DNA from 4 places in the Streptomyces noursei ATCC 11455 genome. Region 2 is predicted to be linked to each of the others. Evidence: riboswitches for the same ligand, from Rfam matches in the RefSeq annotation. Region 2 holds a riboswitch; each other region holds the start of a gene.
The links. A riboswitch is a leader RNA that binds a small molecule or an ion and turns the genes downstream of it on or off. The one in region 2 is predicted to bind cobalamin.

Region 1: linked by a shared signal. The riboswitch ahead of SNOUR_RS29680 (cobalamin biosynthesis protein) and the one ahead of nicT (Nickel transporter NicT) in region 2 are both predicted to bind cobalamin.
Region 3: linked by a shared signal. The riboswitch ahead of metE (5-methyltetrahydropteroyltriglutamate--homocysteine S-methyltransferase) and the one ahead of nicT (Nickel transporter NicT) in region 2 are both predicted to bind cobalamin.
Region 4: linked by a shared signal. The riboswitch ahead of SNOUR_RS14625 (ribonucleoside-diphosphate reductase subunit alpha) and the one ahead of nicT (Nickel transporter NicT) in region 2 are both predicted to bind cobalamin.

The regions. Positions count from the first base shown of each region.
Region 1 covers NZ_CP011533.1:7,002,488-7,006,095, forward strand. The annotation lists gene SNOUR_RS29675 (cobyric acid synthase) at 1-592, opposite strand, end outside; gene SNOUR_RS29680 (cobalamin biosynthesis protein) at 622-1,599, opposite strand; cobalamin riboswitch at 1,730-1,860, opposite strand; gene SNOUR_RS29685 (hypothetical protein) at 2,069-2,521, shown strand; gene SNOUR_RS29690 (caspase family protein) at 2,527-3,608, shown strand, end outside.
Region 2 covers NZ_CP011533.1:6,432,151-6,435,758, reverse strand. The annotation lists gene SNOUR_RS27310 (MarR family winged helix-turn-helix transcriptional regulator) at 96-791, shown strand; gene SNOUR_RS27305 (alpha/beta fold hydrolase) at 788-1,639, shown strand; cobalamin riboswitch at 1,708-1,921, shown strand; gene nicT (Nickel transporter NicT) at 1,953-3,167, shown strand; gene SNOUR_RS27295 (VOC family protein) at 3,279-3,608, opposite strand, start outside.
Region 3 covers NZ_CP011533.1:8,326,192-8,329,799, reverse strand. The annotation lists gene metE (5-methyltetrahydropteroyltriglutamate--homocysteine S-methyltransferase) at 1-1,763, opposite strand, end outside; cobalamin riboswitch at 1,930-2,156, opposite strand; gene SNOUR_RS35550 (Lsr2 family protein) at 2,697-3,104, shown strand; gene thiI (tRNA uracil 4-sulfurtransferase ThiI) at 3,163-3,608, opposite strand, start outside.
Region 4 covers NZ_CP011533.1:3,531,378-3,534,985, forward strand. The annotation lists gene mctP (monocarboxylate uptake permease MctP) at 1-319, shown strand, start outside; gene SNOUR_RS14620 (GNAT family N-acetyltransferase) at 626-1,129, shown strand; cobalamin riboswitch at 1,299-1,451, shown strand; gene SNOUR_RS14625 (ribonucleoside-diphosphate reductase subunit alpha) at 1,616-3,608, shown strand, end outside.

The DNA of each region.
Region 1 (3,608 bases), 570 kb from region 2:
TGTTGACGAGGTAGCCGGCGACCAGCGCCTGGTCCTCCTCCGACAGCAGCGCGGTGGTGCCGAAGAACGAGGCGAAGACCCCGCCCCGGTCGATGTCGCCGACCACCACCACCGGGATCCGTGCCGCCCGGGCGATGCCCATGTTGACGATGTCGGTCCGCCGCAGGTTGATCTCGGCGGGGCTGCCGGCGCCCTCGCAGATCACCGCGTCGTGGGTGCGCCGCAGCTCCGCCAGGCAGTCCGTCACGGTGCCCAGCAACTGCTCCTGCCGCCCCGCGTGGTAGCCGCGCGCGCTCAGCTCGCCCACCGGCTTCCCCAGCAGCACCACCTGGCTGCTGCGGTCGCCGCCCGGCTTGAGCAGCACCGGGTTCATCAGCGCGGTCGGCTCGACCCGGGCCGCGGCCGCCTGCATCGCCTGCGCCCGGCCGATCTCCGCGCCCTCCCGGGTCACGAACGAGTTCAGCGACATGTTCTGCGCCTTGAAGGGCGCCACCGAGACGCCCTGCCGGACCAGCCAACGACAGATGCCGGCGGTCACCACGCTCTTGCCGGCGTCGGACGTCGTCCCGGCCACCAGCAGCCCGCCGCCCACGGCCCCGCCGGCCGCCCTCCTCCGCCCGTTCACCGGGTTCTCCTCCCGTTCCCGCGCAGGCTCCTGCGCCGTACCGTGCCCGCCGCCAGCCGGCCCGCCACCGTGACGCCCAGCGCCAGCAGGCCCACCCGCCGGGACAGGCGCACCGCCCGCTCGATGTCGGGCACCTGGGGCGGCCGCGCGCCGCCGTTGAGCACCGGCCGGTGCTCCACCCGCCCGCCGTACGCCAGGGTGCCGCCCAGGCGGACGCCCAGCGCCCCCGCGAACGACGCCTCCACCGGGCCCGCGTTGGGGCTCGGATGGGCCCCGCCGTCCGCCCGCCAGGCCCGCAGCGCACCGCGCCGGTCCGGGCCCGCCAGGACCGCCAGCGCCGCGGTCAGCCGGGCGCCGGGCCAGCCGGCGACGTCGTCGAGACGGGCCGCCGCCCAGCCGAACCGCCGGTAGCGCGGCGACTTGTGACCCACCATCGCGTCCAGGGTGTTCACCGCCCGGAACGCCACCAGACCGGGCACGCCGCCGAGGGCGCCCCACACCAGGGCCCCCACCACCGCGTCCGAGGTGTTCTCGGCGACCGACTCCACCACCGCACGGGCCATCTGCGGCCCGTCCAGGGACTGCGGATCGCGCCCGCACAGATGCGGCAGCCGTTCCCGCGCCACGTCCAGGTCGCCGACGGCCAGCGCGCCGCCCACGGCCCGCGCCTCCCGGCCGAGCGAGGTGCCGCCCAGCACCGCCCACGTCGCCGCCGCGGTCAGCGCGGTCCGGGCGCCCGGACGGTCCCGCAGGGCGCGCTCCAGCAGCGCGGCGCCGACGGCCGCGCCGCCCGCGCAGACCAGGGTGTGGGCCGTCCCGTGGCCGCGGTGGTCGCGCCACAGCCGGCGTTCGACGGCGCCCGCGGCCCGGCCGAACGCGGCCACCGGATGGCCGCGCCGCGGATCCGCCGCGATCAGATCACCGAGGTAGCCGAGGACCGCGCCGCACGCATATCCCGCGTGTTCGCCGCGCATCGGATCAGGCCGCCGTCCGCCCTCGAAGGGACCCGGCGGCAGCGGGCAGGGGAGTTCTCGACGGGCAGCCGGGCATGGCGGTATGTCCTCACTCAGGGTCCGCGCCCTGGCTCGACGTGACGGCGACCAGAGTCTCCTGGCTCCCGGATCGGCGCCGCCCCCGGCCTTCCCGCCCGTACGGAGTACGGGCCGTGGCCCTCATCGGAGGAGCGCTCCCCGGTGACAGTGGCGGGACCGCGCCGGATTCGCACCGGACTTCCTCTGCTGTCGCCGATTGGCCCGGGCAGTCCACCACGCCCCGCGAAGGCCCGTCAACTCACCCTTGACCTGCGAAGCAGCCCCACCGCCGGACCTGTGGTCAAAGCCACAGGGTGGCCGCCGGCTCACGGACGGTTGCCCCTGGCACGCCTCCCGCGCCACTATCTGGTGCACGGCGGGCGAAGGGGCCCGCCGGGAGGGGGACCGGGGGATGCCGGAGAGCGCCGACCGCCACGAGATCCGCATCAGGGTCGCGGGTACCAACAATCCGAGCCAGGACATCGACGACCTCACCGCATGGCTGGAGCGCGAGCCCTGGCTGACGCGGCACCAGCACGACTGGCAGCGCCGGCCCCGCCCCGAGGAGAGCCCCGGCCGCGACGCCGCCGACGGCGCGATGGCGGTCGGCGTCGACGACCTGGTCCTGGTCGTCGTCGGGGCGGTGGCCGCCGAGATCACCAAGGGACTGGGCATCGCCTTACGCGAGTGGCTGCGCCGCCGCCGGGAGGCCCGCGAGGAGGGCGAGGAGCCCACGGTCGCGGTCGGCGCCGGCCCGCAGGTGCACGACATCGGCGAGGGCCCGCAGCAGCCGGCCGCCCCGGGGTCCGCGCGCCCCCGCACCGGAAGCCGTGCGGACGAGGACGGCAGCACCGGCGAGGACTGACCCGGATGTCCGAGTACGACGCCCGGGGCAAGGTCAACCGCGCCCTGCTGATCTGCGTCCACGACTACGAGACGCTGACCCGCCTGCCCGCCGTCGAGGCCAACGCCGAGGCGCTCCGCCACGCCCTGACCCGCCCCGGCACCGACCTGTTCACCGCCGACGAGGTGGTGGTCTGCCGGCCCCACCGGCCCGAGGACCTCAGCACCGCCCTGCGCACCGCCGCCGACGAGGCGCGCGGCCTGCTGCTGGTGTACTTCTCCGGCCACGGCTGGGTCGGCAACGACGGCGCCGACCTCCAGCTGATGGTGGGAGCCTCGGACACCCGCCAGAGCTACACCACCGTCTCCTGGCAGGACACCGTGCTCTCCTGCCTGGACAACGCCCGCGCCGACCGCGTCGTGATCGTCCTGGAGTGCTGCTACTCCGGGAACGCCGACAGTGCCTTCTACGCCCTGCGCAAGCCCGTCTCGCTGCTGATGGCCCACCAGCCCAACCGCCGGATCTTCAGCGGCGACGAGCAGGCCGGCGGCACCGCCTTCACCCGCGCCGTGGTGCGGATCCTCGAACAGGGCCGCGCCGACCGGCCGTTCGTCACCTTCGACGACCTCGCCGGCGCCCTGCGCGACGAACTCGTCGACGAACGGACCCCGATGGGCGAGCCGTGGGAGCCGCGCGCCGCCAAACAGAACACCCTCGACGACGTCATCCTCTCCTTCGCCACCCCCGAGAACCGGCCGGCCACCCCGCTGAAGGTCCGGCTGCGCCGCTGGTACAACGAGCACTCGCGGCGGCGCGCCAAGCTCCTCATCGCCCTCGCCGCGGTGTGCGCGCTGCTCGCCGCGGGCCTGGTCGCGGCCCGCGTGCTGACCCCGCCCGCACCCTGCCCGCCCGCCCTGGAACTGCGCCTGCTCACCGCGCCCGAGGCCGAGCCCGCCCTGCGCCGGGCCGCGTTCGACTACGAGATGTCCCCGCTCAACACCCGCCCGCTGGACGGCGAACGGGACCTCCCCGACGGCTGCCGGCGGGCCCAGATCACCGTCTACTCCGCCGCCAAGGACCAGATCGACCAGGGCTTCGCCGCCGCCGA
Region 2 (3,608 bases):
ACGCGACCCCAACTCGGCTCCGCGCCGCACCCCTTCTCCTCGGCCGGGTATCAACACCCCTTCCAAAATGACATCATGGATGTCATCATGACAGCATGAGTGTCATCGAGGGGGATGCCGGCCATGGCGCCGGCCAGGGCATCGGCGCGGATTCCGATGCCGTCGACACCCGACGGACCGCCGACCCGCCGGCGGCGACCGAGGAGCTGTTGCACGACGTCATCCGGCGGCTGTGGCCGCTGCACCGGACGATCGTGCGCGCCGTGGAGCGGGAACTGGAAGGCACCGGCATGACCGCCGGCGAGCACGCCCTGCTCGACGCACTGCGCACCCACGGGCCGCGCACCGTCCCGCAGTTGGCGCGCTCCCTGGGCCTGGACCGACAGCCGGTGCAGCGCTGGGTGAACCACGCGGCGGATCTGGGCCTGGTCGTGACGGCCCCCAATCCCGCGCACCGCCGCTCGTCGCTGATCCGGCTCACCGACGAGGGCACCGAGGTGATGCGCGGGATACAGGACGCCGAGGCGGCGGAACTCCGCCGCGGGCTGGCCGACCTGTCGCCCGGGGAGGTCCGCACGGCGCTGCGGGTCCTGGATCGGCTCGGCGAGGAATTCCGGCACTTGGCGGACGGCTCGCGCGTTCCCCCGGAGGAAAGCGGCAATCCCGAAATGCCGGACGCCGCCGACCAGGAGGACGCACAGGCCGCGATACCGCCCGCACACGGGCACCGACCGCCGGCGCCCGCCCGACCAGCCGACCGCCCGACGCAGACAGAAGGCCCCGCAGCATGACCCACGACTTCCAGGCATGGTCCGAGATCGACAACGGCACCGTGCCGATCGCCGACGACGGCGAGCTGTTCTACGAGACGGCCGGCTCGGGACCTGCGGTGGTGCTGCTGCACGGCGGCATGCTCGACCAGCACATGTGGGACGAGCAGTTCTCCTGGCTGGTCAACTCCGGCCTGCGGGTGGTCCGTTACGACTCCCGCGGCCACGGCCTCTCCTCCACGGTGACGGGCGACTGGGCCAACCACGACGACCTGGCGGCCCTGCTGGACGCGCTCGACATACCGCGCGCCGTCCTCGTCGGCCTCTCGCACGGCTCCCGGGTCGCGCTGGACACCGCGCTCGCCCACCCGGACCGGGTCTCGGCCCTCTTCCTCGCCGCCCCCGGGGTCAGCGGTCGCCCCTTCACCGACCCCTTCGTCCTGGAGCACATCCGGGGGCAGGTCGCCGCGATCGGTGCACCGGACGGCGCGGAGCGCTATGTGGAGCACTTCCTCCGGATGTGGGTGGACGGGCCGTACCGCGCGCCGTCCGCCGTGCACCCCGGCTTCCGGGAGCGGATGCGTGCCTCCGCGAGCGCCAATGTCGAGGTGCACGCCGACGGTGTGGGCGCCGGCATGCCCCTGGAGGTCGGCGCCGCGGACCGCCTGGCCGAGATCAAGGTGCCGACCACCGTCCTCGACGGCGACCTCGACTCCACCGACATATCCGCCAACGCCCACGCCATAGCGCTACAGGTCCCCGGCGCCCGCCGCATCCGCGTCCCCGCCGCGGGCCATATGGTGAACCTGGAGAACACCCCGCTCTTCGACCAGGAATTGCACGCCTTCCTGTCGTCCCTGGCCCTCTGAGACGGCCCGTCCCGCCCCGGGCGAGGGCCCGGGGCGCCACCGGGCCGGCCCGCTGCCCTCGGCGCCCGCTAGAGTGACCGGGCCGTGGTGATCGGGAAGACCGGTGCAGGACCTTGTGTCCCAGGCCGGCGCGGCCCTCGCCACTGTGATCGGGGAGTTTCCACCCCTCTCCGTACGCGCCCGGTGCGCGTACGGCGCCACTGACCGCAGCCTGCGGCCGGGAAGGCGGGGCGGACGCGTGCACCCGTAAGCCAGGAGACCGGCCACGGCATCTCACGAACTGATCCACGAGGTGCTGGAGCGTGATGGCCGAATGGCCCTGTCCACGAATACCCCGGGAAATTCCCCCTCCCCCCGCGACGCGTCCCTCGGCGGCATATCCGGATCCACCGGTTCCTTCCGCTGGCAGCGTCGGGACACCGTCCGCACGGCCGGGCTGATGACCGTGATCGCCGTGCTGCACATCGTCGCCTTCGGCGTGCTGTTCCTGCTGGTCGTGCCGGGCCACTACACGGTCGGCAGCCAGGTGTTCGGTGCCGGCCTCGGCATCACCGCGTACACCCTGGGCATGCGGCACGCCTTCGACGCCGACCACATCGCGGCGATCGACAACACCACCCGCAAGCTGATGGCCGACGGCAAACGGCCGGTCTCGGTGGGCTTCTGGTTCGCCCTCGGCCACTCCAGCGTGGTCGTCGTGATGGCCGCGCTGGTGGCGGGCGGCGCCCAGCTCGCCGGCACGCTGATGAACGACAACTCCCGTACACACCAGGTGCTCGGCCTCGTCGGCACGACCGTCTCCGGCACCTTCCTCTACCTCATCGCCGCCCTCAACCTCATCGCCCTGGTCGGCATCCTGAAGGTCTTCCGGGCGATGCGGGCGGGCGCGTACGACGAGCAGGAGCTGGAGCGGCACCTGGATTCCCGGGGCTTCATGAACCGGATCCTGGGCCGTCTCACCAAGTCCATCAGCCGGCCCGGCCAGATGTTCCCGCTCGGTTTCCTCTTCGGCCTCGGCTTCGACACCGCGACCGAGGTGACGCTGATGGTGATGGCGGGCAGCGGTGCCGCGGCGGGCCTGCCCTGGTACGCGATCCTGTGCCTGCCGCTGCTGTTCGCCGCCGGGATGAGCCTGTTCGACACCCTGGACGGCACGTTCATGAACTTCGCCTACCAGTGGGCGTTCTCCAACCCGGTGCGCAAGGTCTACTACAACCTCACCATCACGGGCCTGTCGATCGCGGTCGCGTTCCTCATCGGCACCATCGAGCTGGTGACCGTCCTGCACGACAAGTTCGGGCTGGACGACCCGCTGACGGCCGGGATCTCCTCCCTCGACCTGGACAACGTGGGCTTCATCATCGTCGGCCTGTTCGTCGTGGTGTGGGCCGCGGCGCTGGCGTACTGGCGCCTGGGCGGCGTCGAGAAGCGCTGGACCGCCCGCACGGCGAACGCCCGGCCCGCCGACGACACCGTCCCGGCACCCCGCACCGGGGACACCGACACCCCGTCCCCCGACACCCCCTGAGCACCACCGCCCGTGGGATGCGGCCTCCCCCTCCCCCTTAACAAGGGACGGAGGGAAAGGCCGCACTCCACGGGCAGCACGCACACCGACAGCGCTCGTCCGCGCGACGCCTCAGGTGGCCGAGCCGGCCGCCGCTCCGGTCAGCAGGTCCGGGCCCCAGCGCTCCAGCGCCGCCGCCAGGTCGAGCGGCCGCAGCCGGTCCGCCACCTCCGCCCCCGGCCAGTCCTCCCGCGGCACCCGCCACATCACCTCGAACTCGTTGCCGTCCGGGTCCCGCGCGTAGAGCGACTTGGAGACCAGGTGGTCGCTGGTCCCCACCAGCGCGCCCCGCTCCCGCAGCCGTTCCGCGATCACCGAGAGATCGCCCAGCGTCCCGACCTCCCAGGCCAGGTGGTACAGCCCGATCCGGCCGCCCTCCGGCCCGGGCGCGTCCGGCCCCAC
Region 3 (3,608 bases), 1.9 Mb from region 2:
GTCCGCGCCAGTGGCTGGTCGTCGCGGACGAAGGACCAGGCGAGCATGGTGACGGGACCGGTGAGCATGCCCTTGACGGGGCGTTCGGTCAGTGACTGGGCATAGGTCGTCCAACGGACCGTCATGGGCTCGGGACGGGAGATGTCACCGGCCAGCACCGGCGGGCGGACGTAGCGGGTGCCGTAGGACTGCACCCAGCCGTGCCGGGTGGCGAGATAGCCGGTGAGCTGCTCGGCGAAGTACTGGACCATGTCGTTGCGTTCGGGCTCGCCGTGCACCAGGACGTCCAGCCCGGCCTTCTCCTGGAAGGAGACGACCTCCTGGATCTCGGCCCTGATCCGCTCCTCGTAACCGGCGGTGTCGATCCGGCCGGCCCGCAGGTCCGCGCGGGCGGCGCGCAGTTCGTCGGTCTGGGGGAAGGATCCGATGGTGGTGGTCGGCAGCAGCGGCAGGCCGAGGTGGGTGCGCTGGGCGACGGTCCGCTGGCCATATGCCTGGGAGCGCCGGACGTCGGCCTCGGTGACGGCCGCGACGCGGGCCCGCACGGCCGGGTCGTGGGTGAGGACCGAATTGGCTCGGGAGGCCAGGTCGGCGCGGTTCGCGGCGAGTTCGGCGGCGATGGTGTCGGTGCCCTGCGACAGGCCGCGGGCCAGGGTCACCAGCTCCGTGGTCTTCTGCCTGGCGAAGGCCAGCCAACGGGCGATCTGCGGGTCGATGTCCCGCTCCAGGGCGGCGTCCAGCGGCACGTGCAGCAGGGAGCAGGACGCCGCCACATCGACCCGGTCGGCGAGGCCGAGCAGGGTGCCGAGGGTGGCCAGCGACTTCTCCAGATCGTTGATCCAGATGTTGCGGCCGTTGACCACGCCCGCCACCAGGCGCTTGCCCGGCAGTCCGCCGACGGCCGCCAGCGCGTCGAGGTTGGCCGCGGCCGCGTCGGTGAAGTCGAGCGCCAGTCCGTCCACCGGAGCCTTGGCCAGTACGGGCAGGGCATCGCCGAGCCGGTCGAAGTACGACGCGACCAGCAGTTTCGGGCGGTCGGTACGGGTGCCCAGTTCGCGGTAGGCCCGTGCGGCGGCGTTCAGGTCGGCCGGGGTGCGGTCCTGCACCAGGGCGGGCTCGTCGAGCTGCACCCACTCCGCGCCCGCCGCCCGCAGGTCGGCGAGGACCTGCGCGTAGACCGGCAGCAGCCGGTCGAGGAGGGTCAGCGGCTCGAAGTCGGCGGCCACGCCTGGGGCGGGCTTCGACAGCAGGAGGTAGGTGACCGGGCCGACCAGCACCGGCCGGGCCGTCAGCCCGAGCGCGAGGGCCTCCTCGAACTCGGCCACCTGCTTTGCGGAGTCGGCGGCGAAGACGGTGTCGGGGCCCAACTCCGGCACGAGATAGTGGTAGTTGGTGTCGAACCACTTGGTCATCTCCAGCGGCGCGACGTCCTGCGTGCCGCGCGCCATCGCGAAGTAGCCGTCGAGGGCGTCGGCCGCGACGGCGGCGCGGTGGCGGTCCGGGACGGCACCGACCATGACGCTGGTGTCCAGCACATGGTCGTAGTACGAGAAGTCACCGGTGGGCACCTCGTGGATGCCGGCGTCGGCCAGTCGCCGCCAGTGGGCACGGCGCAGGGTGCGGGCGGTCTCCGTCAGGGCGTCGGCGGTGACCTTGCCCTTCCAATAGCCCTCGACGGCCTTCTTCAGTTCCCGGTGCCGGCCCTGGCGGGGGTAGCCGTACACGGTGGCCCGTGCTGCCGCGGCTGCGGGCTTCGCTGTCACGGAACTCTCCTTCGCGAAATGGTCTCCTGAAACGTCCCGGCGAGGGAACGAGGAGCGCGAAGGGATGACGAACCGGGCGGATCCACGGTGCGCTCGCGACGCACGTGTCCGCCTGGTATGTACGCCGACCCGCCCTCGAGGTCACCGGGATGTCCGTGTACGCAGGGGCGCACACGGGCAACGGGCAGGTCTTCGGACTCGCGGGCGCGCCTGCCGGAGTCTTCCGGCGGGCACCTACTGGCCGTCGCTTCCCGGATCCGCGGCCCGGATCCAGTGCGTATGACGGCGGTCGTTCCCACTCACCGCTGCGGGGCAGTCCCGGATTCCCACCGGGTTCCCTCTTGCGACGCTCCCGTCTGGCGGACGGGGCGAACCTGTTGCCCGGCCAGCGTAGAACGCCGTCCCCCTGACGGTCACCCATGTTCAGATGCCGGACTATGAGATGAGACACAGGTGGCGCAGGGTTCGGCCGCGGCGGGGCGCGGCGCGACCCCCGGAGCACCGGTCCGCACGCGTCGCCGCGCGCCCGCCCTCGCCGGCGCCCCTTTCCCCTCCCCGCGTCCTCCGGTCCCGAAGTACTTCGATATCGATGGGGACGGCACCGCCGTGGACGCGGGGCAGGAATCCAGGAATTCCAAGGAAGCGGCAGCAGGGGCGAAAGGCACGCCCCACAGCGTGCCAATTCGGCACGGAAAGGGGCTGGTCACAGAGGAGATGGGTGGTTTTGCAGAGCAGTTCACCGACGGGCGCGGGCGGCGACTCGCGGGGAGTGGAAGTTTCCGGAGAATGCCTGGGATGTCGGCGATGACCAGCTGACTTGCCCATCCGTTCGCGAGCGGAGACCGGCATGATCTAGCCCCCGTCGCCGATTGGCTTCAACTCACCTATTTCCACTAAAGTTTGGGGTGCACCGCACAGGAAAGGGGCGCAAAAATGGCCGTCAAGGAAACCATCCAGGTTGATGAGTCGCAGAAGGATGAGCCGGGTGTTCAGGAGGTAATCACTCCTGTTCCGGTCGGCAACCAGATTGTCAAGAAGGCGACTTACTGGCAGTCGATTCTCCAGGACGACCTCAATCCCGAGGTGACGGACGGCGTCACGCCGATCCGGTTCGCCGTCCCCGAGATGGTCGACGAGGAATACGAGACCGAGGAGTCGAACGAGGACGGCACCAAGAAGATCGCGATCCGTCAGGTTCTCGATCTCAAGTGGTACGAGGCCGACCTCGGCGCCGAGAACGTGGCCAAGCTCCAGGAAGCGGTCAAGCCCTTCGTGGCCGTCGCCCGCGCCTCCGAGGCTCCCACGTCGAAGCCGGCACGCAAGAAGCGCGCGGCCAAGTAAGGAAGCAACGCCCCCTCCGACGAGGGGGCGTTCACGTCCGTACGACCGGGCGCGATCACTACGGCGCCTGCGCGGCCCCTGCCGGCGCACCGCACACGGGCGGGCCGGTCCGGGCCGGGGCGGGGTCCTCGTCCGGGCTGCCCGCTTCGGTGGCCGTCTCCTCGTCGGTCTCCCCCGGGTGCATGATCTGGACGTCCCGCAGCAGCCCGTCCACCAGGTCGTCCAGGTCGAGGCGCTTCTCCACCGACCGCAGGTCGGCCAGGCCGGCCCGGAGGGTGACCCGGGGCGGTGCGAGGAGCTTGCAGCAGTCCTCGTCGGGCAGTACGGAGATCTGTTCGGTGCCGATGGACCGGGCTTCGTCGATGATCTCCTGCTTCTCCCAGCCGATCAGCGGGCGCAGCACCGGCAGGGTGGCGGCCTCGTCGACGGCGGCCAGGTTCGCCAGGGTCTGACTGGCCACCTGCCCCAGGCTGTCGCCGGTCACCAGGGCCTCCGCCGCGATCC
Region 4 (3,608 bases), 2.9 Mb from region 2:
CTGGGCGCTGCTGGCCGGCTGGGCGATCGGCATGGTCTACGGCACCCTCGCCGCGTACGGGGTGGCCAGCCCGACCCAGAAGCACTTCGGCGGCTCCAGCGCGGAGATCCCCGGGATCGGCGAGATCGGCTACATCGGCCTCACCGCGTTCGTGCTGAACGTGGTGGTGACGGTCGTCCTGACGGTCGTCCTCAAGGCCCTCAAGGCCCCTGAGGGCACCGACGAGACCTCCCCCGACGACTACACCGCCGACCTCGGCGACAAGGGCGTCGTCGCCGACCTGCCGCCGGCGACGACGGGTGCGCCGGCGGGGCACTGAGGCGCGCCGACACCTACGGTCGAGGGCCGCCGCGCTCCCCCAGGGGCGCGGCGGCCCTCCGCCGTGCAGGGGACGCACGCGGCCGAGGGGGCAGTCCGTCAGCCGCCGGGTGTCGAACGCCCTGCCCACCGGTGACGGGAGGGAGAGCGGATCGCCGGGCGGGGTCATGGAACCTTCTCCTTCCGGAGAGCTGCGGAGTGGCGGAGCGGAGACCTCTGACACCGACCATAACGACGGCCACTGACAGTGACGACCGCACTCAACGACCCGGCCGCACACGCCCGTTGGCTCGGTCACACTGGCCCCATGGACATCACGATCAGACCCGTACGCCAGGCGGAGTTCGAGACGGTCGGGGAGCTCGTGGCGGAGGTGTATCTGGCCGAGGGGTTGCTGCACGGCGGGGCGCACGATCCGTACGCGGCGGAGCTGCGGAAGGTGGCGCACCGCGCGGAGCACGCCGAGGTGCTGGTGGCCGCGGACGGGGTGGACGGGGCGGTGCTGGGCGCGGTGACGTTCGCGGCGCACGGCAGCCCGTACGCGGAGTTGGCCGGGCCCGGGGAGGGCGAGTTCCGGATGCTGGCGGTGCGGCCCGAGGGGCGCGGGCGCGGCATCGGGGAGGCCCTGGTGCGGGCCTGTCTGACGCGGGCGCGGGCGCTGGGGCTGCGCGGGATGGTGCTGTCGAGCCAGCAGCACCTGCTGCCGGCGCACCGGCTCTACCGGCGGCTGGGGTTCGCGCGGGCGGCCGAGCGGGACTGGGCCCCGGTGCCCGGTCTCACGCTGTGGGCGTTCGCCCGCGAGCTGACCTGAGCGGCGTTCCGGCGGGCTCCGAGCCGCCTTCGGGCGGGCCGCCGGCGGGATTTCGGCGGGGTTCCGAGGCGTTTCGGAGGGGATCCGGGCGAGTCGGCGCTTCGTACACCTGGGGGAATGGTATGAGGCGGCGACACAAGATGTGGGGGTGCGTGCGGGGAGCGACACAAGATGTATGCTCGTCCTCGCTGTCGCCGCAGGGGAATCCGGTGCGAATCCGGAACTGTCCCGCAACGGTGTGCGAGCGCGGACCACGGCCCTTTCCCCAAGGGCCGGTCGAGCGCTCCCGAGTCCGAGGACCTGCCGACGGTACGCCCGCACCGCCATCGGTGCGGCGTCGATACGTCCGGGCCCCGAGGGATGGGCAGATGGACGCCGCGCGGCCGACCCGCGCACCCCCGGTTCGCCGCGGGGTGCCCCCTGCCCGCACGGCTCCCGTCATGCCGCCACCCCTCCCGGCCCCCGCCGAGTGAGGGAGAGCATCAGGTGACCATCGCGCCAACGGAGCCAGCGTCAGACGCCGAGGTCGTGCAGCCCGTGGTGGCCGCGCCTCCCGCGCACGCGGACGGGCCGGGCACCGCCCTGCTGCGGACGCTGACCGAGCTGACCGCGGACCTGACCGCGACCGACCCCGGCAAGGTGGCCGCCGCCGCGCTGCGCGGCCGGCACCCCGGGTCCGACGAGGCCGAGTTGCGGGCGCTGGCCACCGAGGCCGCGGCCGGGCTGATCGCCGACGAGCCGCAGTACTCCAAGCTCGCCGCGCGGCTGCTCACCCTCGCCGTCGCCGAGGAGGCCGCCGGTCAGGGCGCCACCTCCTTCTCGGCGTCGATCGCGGTCGGCCACCAGGAGGGGCTGATCGCGGACGTCACCGCCGCGTTCGTCGACACCCACGCCGAGCGGCTGGACGCGCTGGTCGACAGGGCACTGGAGGCCGGCGCCGACGACCGGTTCGGGTACTTCGGGCTGCGCACCCTGCACTCGCGCTATCTGCTGCGGCACCCCACCACCCGCAAGGTGATCGAGACGCCCCAGCACTTCCTGCTGCGGGTGGCCTGCGGGCTCGCCGAGGACGACTCGGCGCGGGCGCTCGCGGACGTCGCCGAGCTGTACCGGATGACCAGCACGCTCTCCTACCTACCGTCCTCCCCCACGCTCTTCAACTCCGGCACCCGCCACCCGCAGATGTCCTCCTGCTATCTGCTGGACTCCCCGCTGGACGAGCTGGACTCCATCTACGACCGCTACCACCAGGTGGCCCGGCTCTCGAAGCACGCCGGCGGGATCGGCCTGTCGTACTCCCGGATCCGCGCCCGCGGTTCGCTGATCCGCGGCACCAACGGGCACTCCAACGGCATCGTGCCGTTCCTGCGCACCCTGGACGCGTCGGTGGCCGCGGTCAACCAGGGCGGCCGCCGCAAGGGCGCGGCCTGCGTCTACCTGGAGAGCTGGCACGCCGACATCGAGGAATTCCTGGAGCTGCGGGACAACACCGGCGAGGAGGCCCGCCGGACCCACAACCTCAACATCGCGCACTGGATCCCGGACGAGTTCATGCGCCGGGTGGAGGCGGACGCGGACTGGTCGCTGTTCTCCCCCTCGGACGTGCCCGAGCTCGTCGACCTGTGGGGCGAGGAGTTCGACACCGCCTACCGGGCGGCGGAGGCCGCGGGCAAGGCCCTCAAGCAGGTGCCGGCCAGGGTGCTGTACTCCCGGATGATGCGCACCCTGGCGCAGACCGGCAACGGCTGGATGACGTTCAAGGACGCCGCCAACCGCACCGCCAACCAGACCGCCGAGCCCGGCCGGGTCGTGCACTCCTCCAACCTGTGCACCGAGATCCTGGAGGTCACCGACGACGGCGAGACCGCGGTCTGCAACCTGGGGTCGGTCAACCTCGCGGCCCACCTGGGCGCCGAGGGCGAGATGGACTGGGAGCGGCTGGACGCCACCGTCCGCACCGCCGTGACCTTCCTCGACCGGGTCGTGGACATCAACTTCTACCCGACCGAGCAGGCCGCCGCCTCCAACTCCCGCTGGCGGCCGGTCGGTCTGGGCCTGATGGGCCTGCAGGACGTCTTCTTCCGGCTGCGGCTGCCGTTCGACTCGGCCGAGGCCCGGGAGCTGTCCACCCGCATCTCCGAGCGGATCATGCTGGCCGCCTACGAGGCGTCCGCCGACCTCGCCGAGCGGCACGGCCCGCACGCGGCCTGGTCCGCGACCCGTACGGCGCGCGGCGTGCTGCACCCGGACCACTACCCGAACGCAGAGCCGCGCTGGGCGGACCGCTGGACGGCGCTGCGCACCCGGATCGCCGCGACCGGGATGCGCAACTCGCTGCTGCTGGCCATCGCGCCGACCGCCACCATCGCCTCCATCGCCGGCGTCTACGAGTGCATCGAGCCGCAGGTCTCCAACCTCTTCAAGCGCGAGACGCTGTCCGGTGAGTTCCTCCAGGTCAACACGTACCTGATCGAGGAGC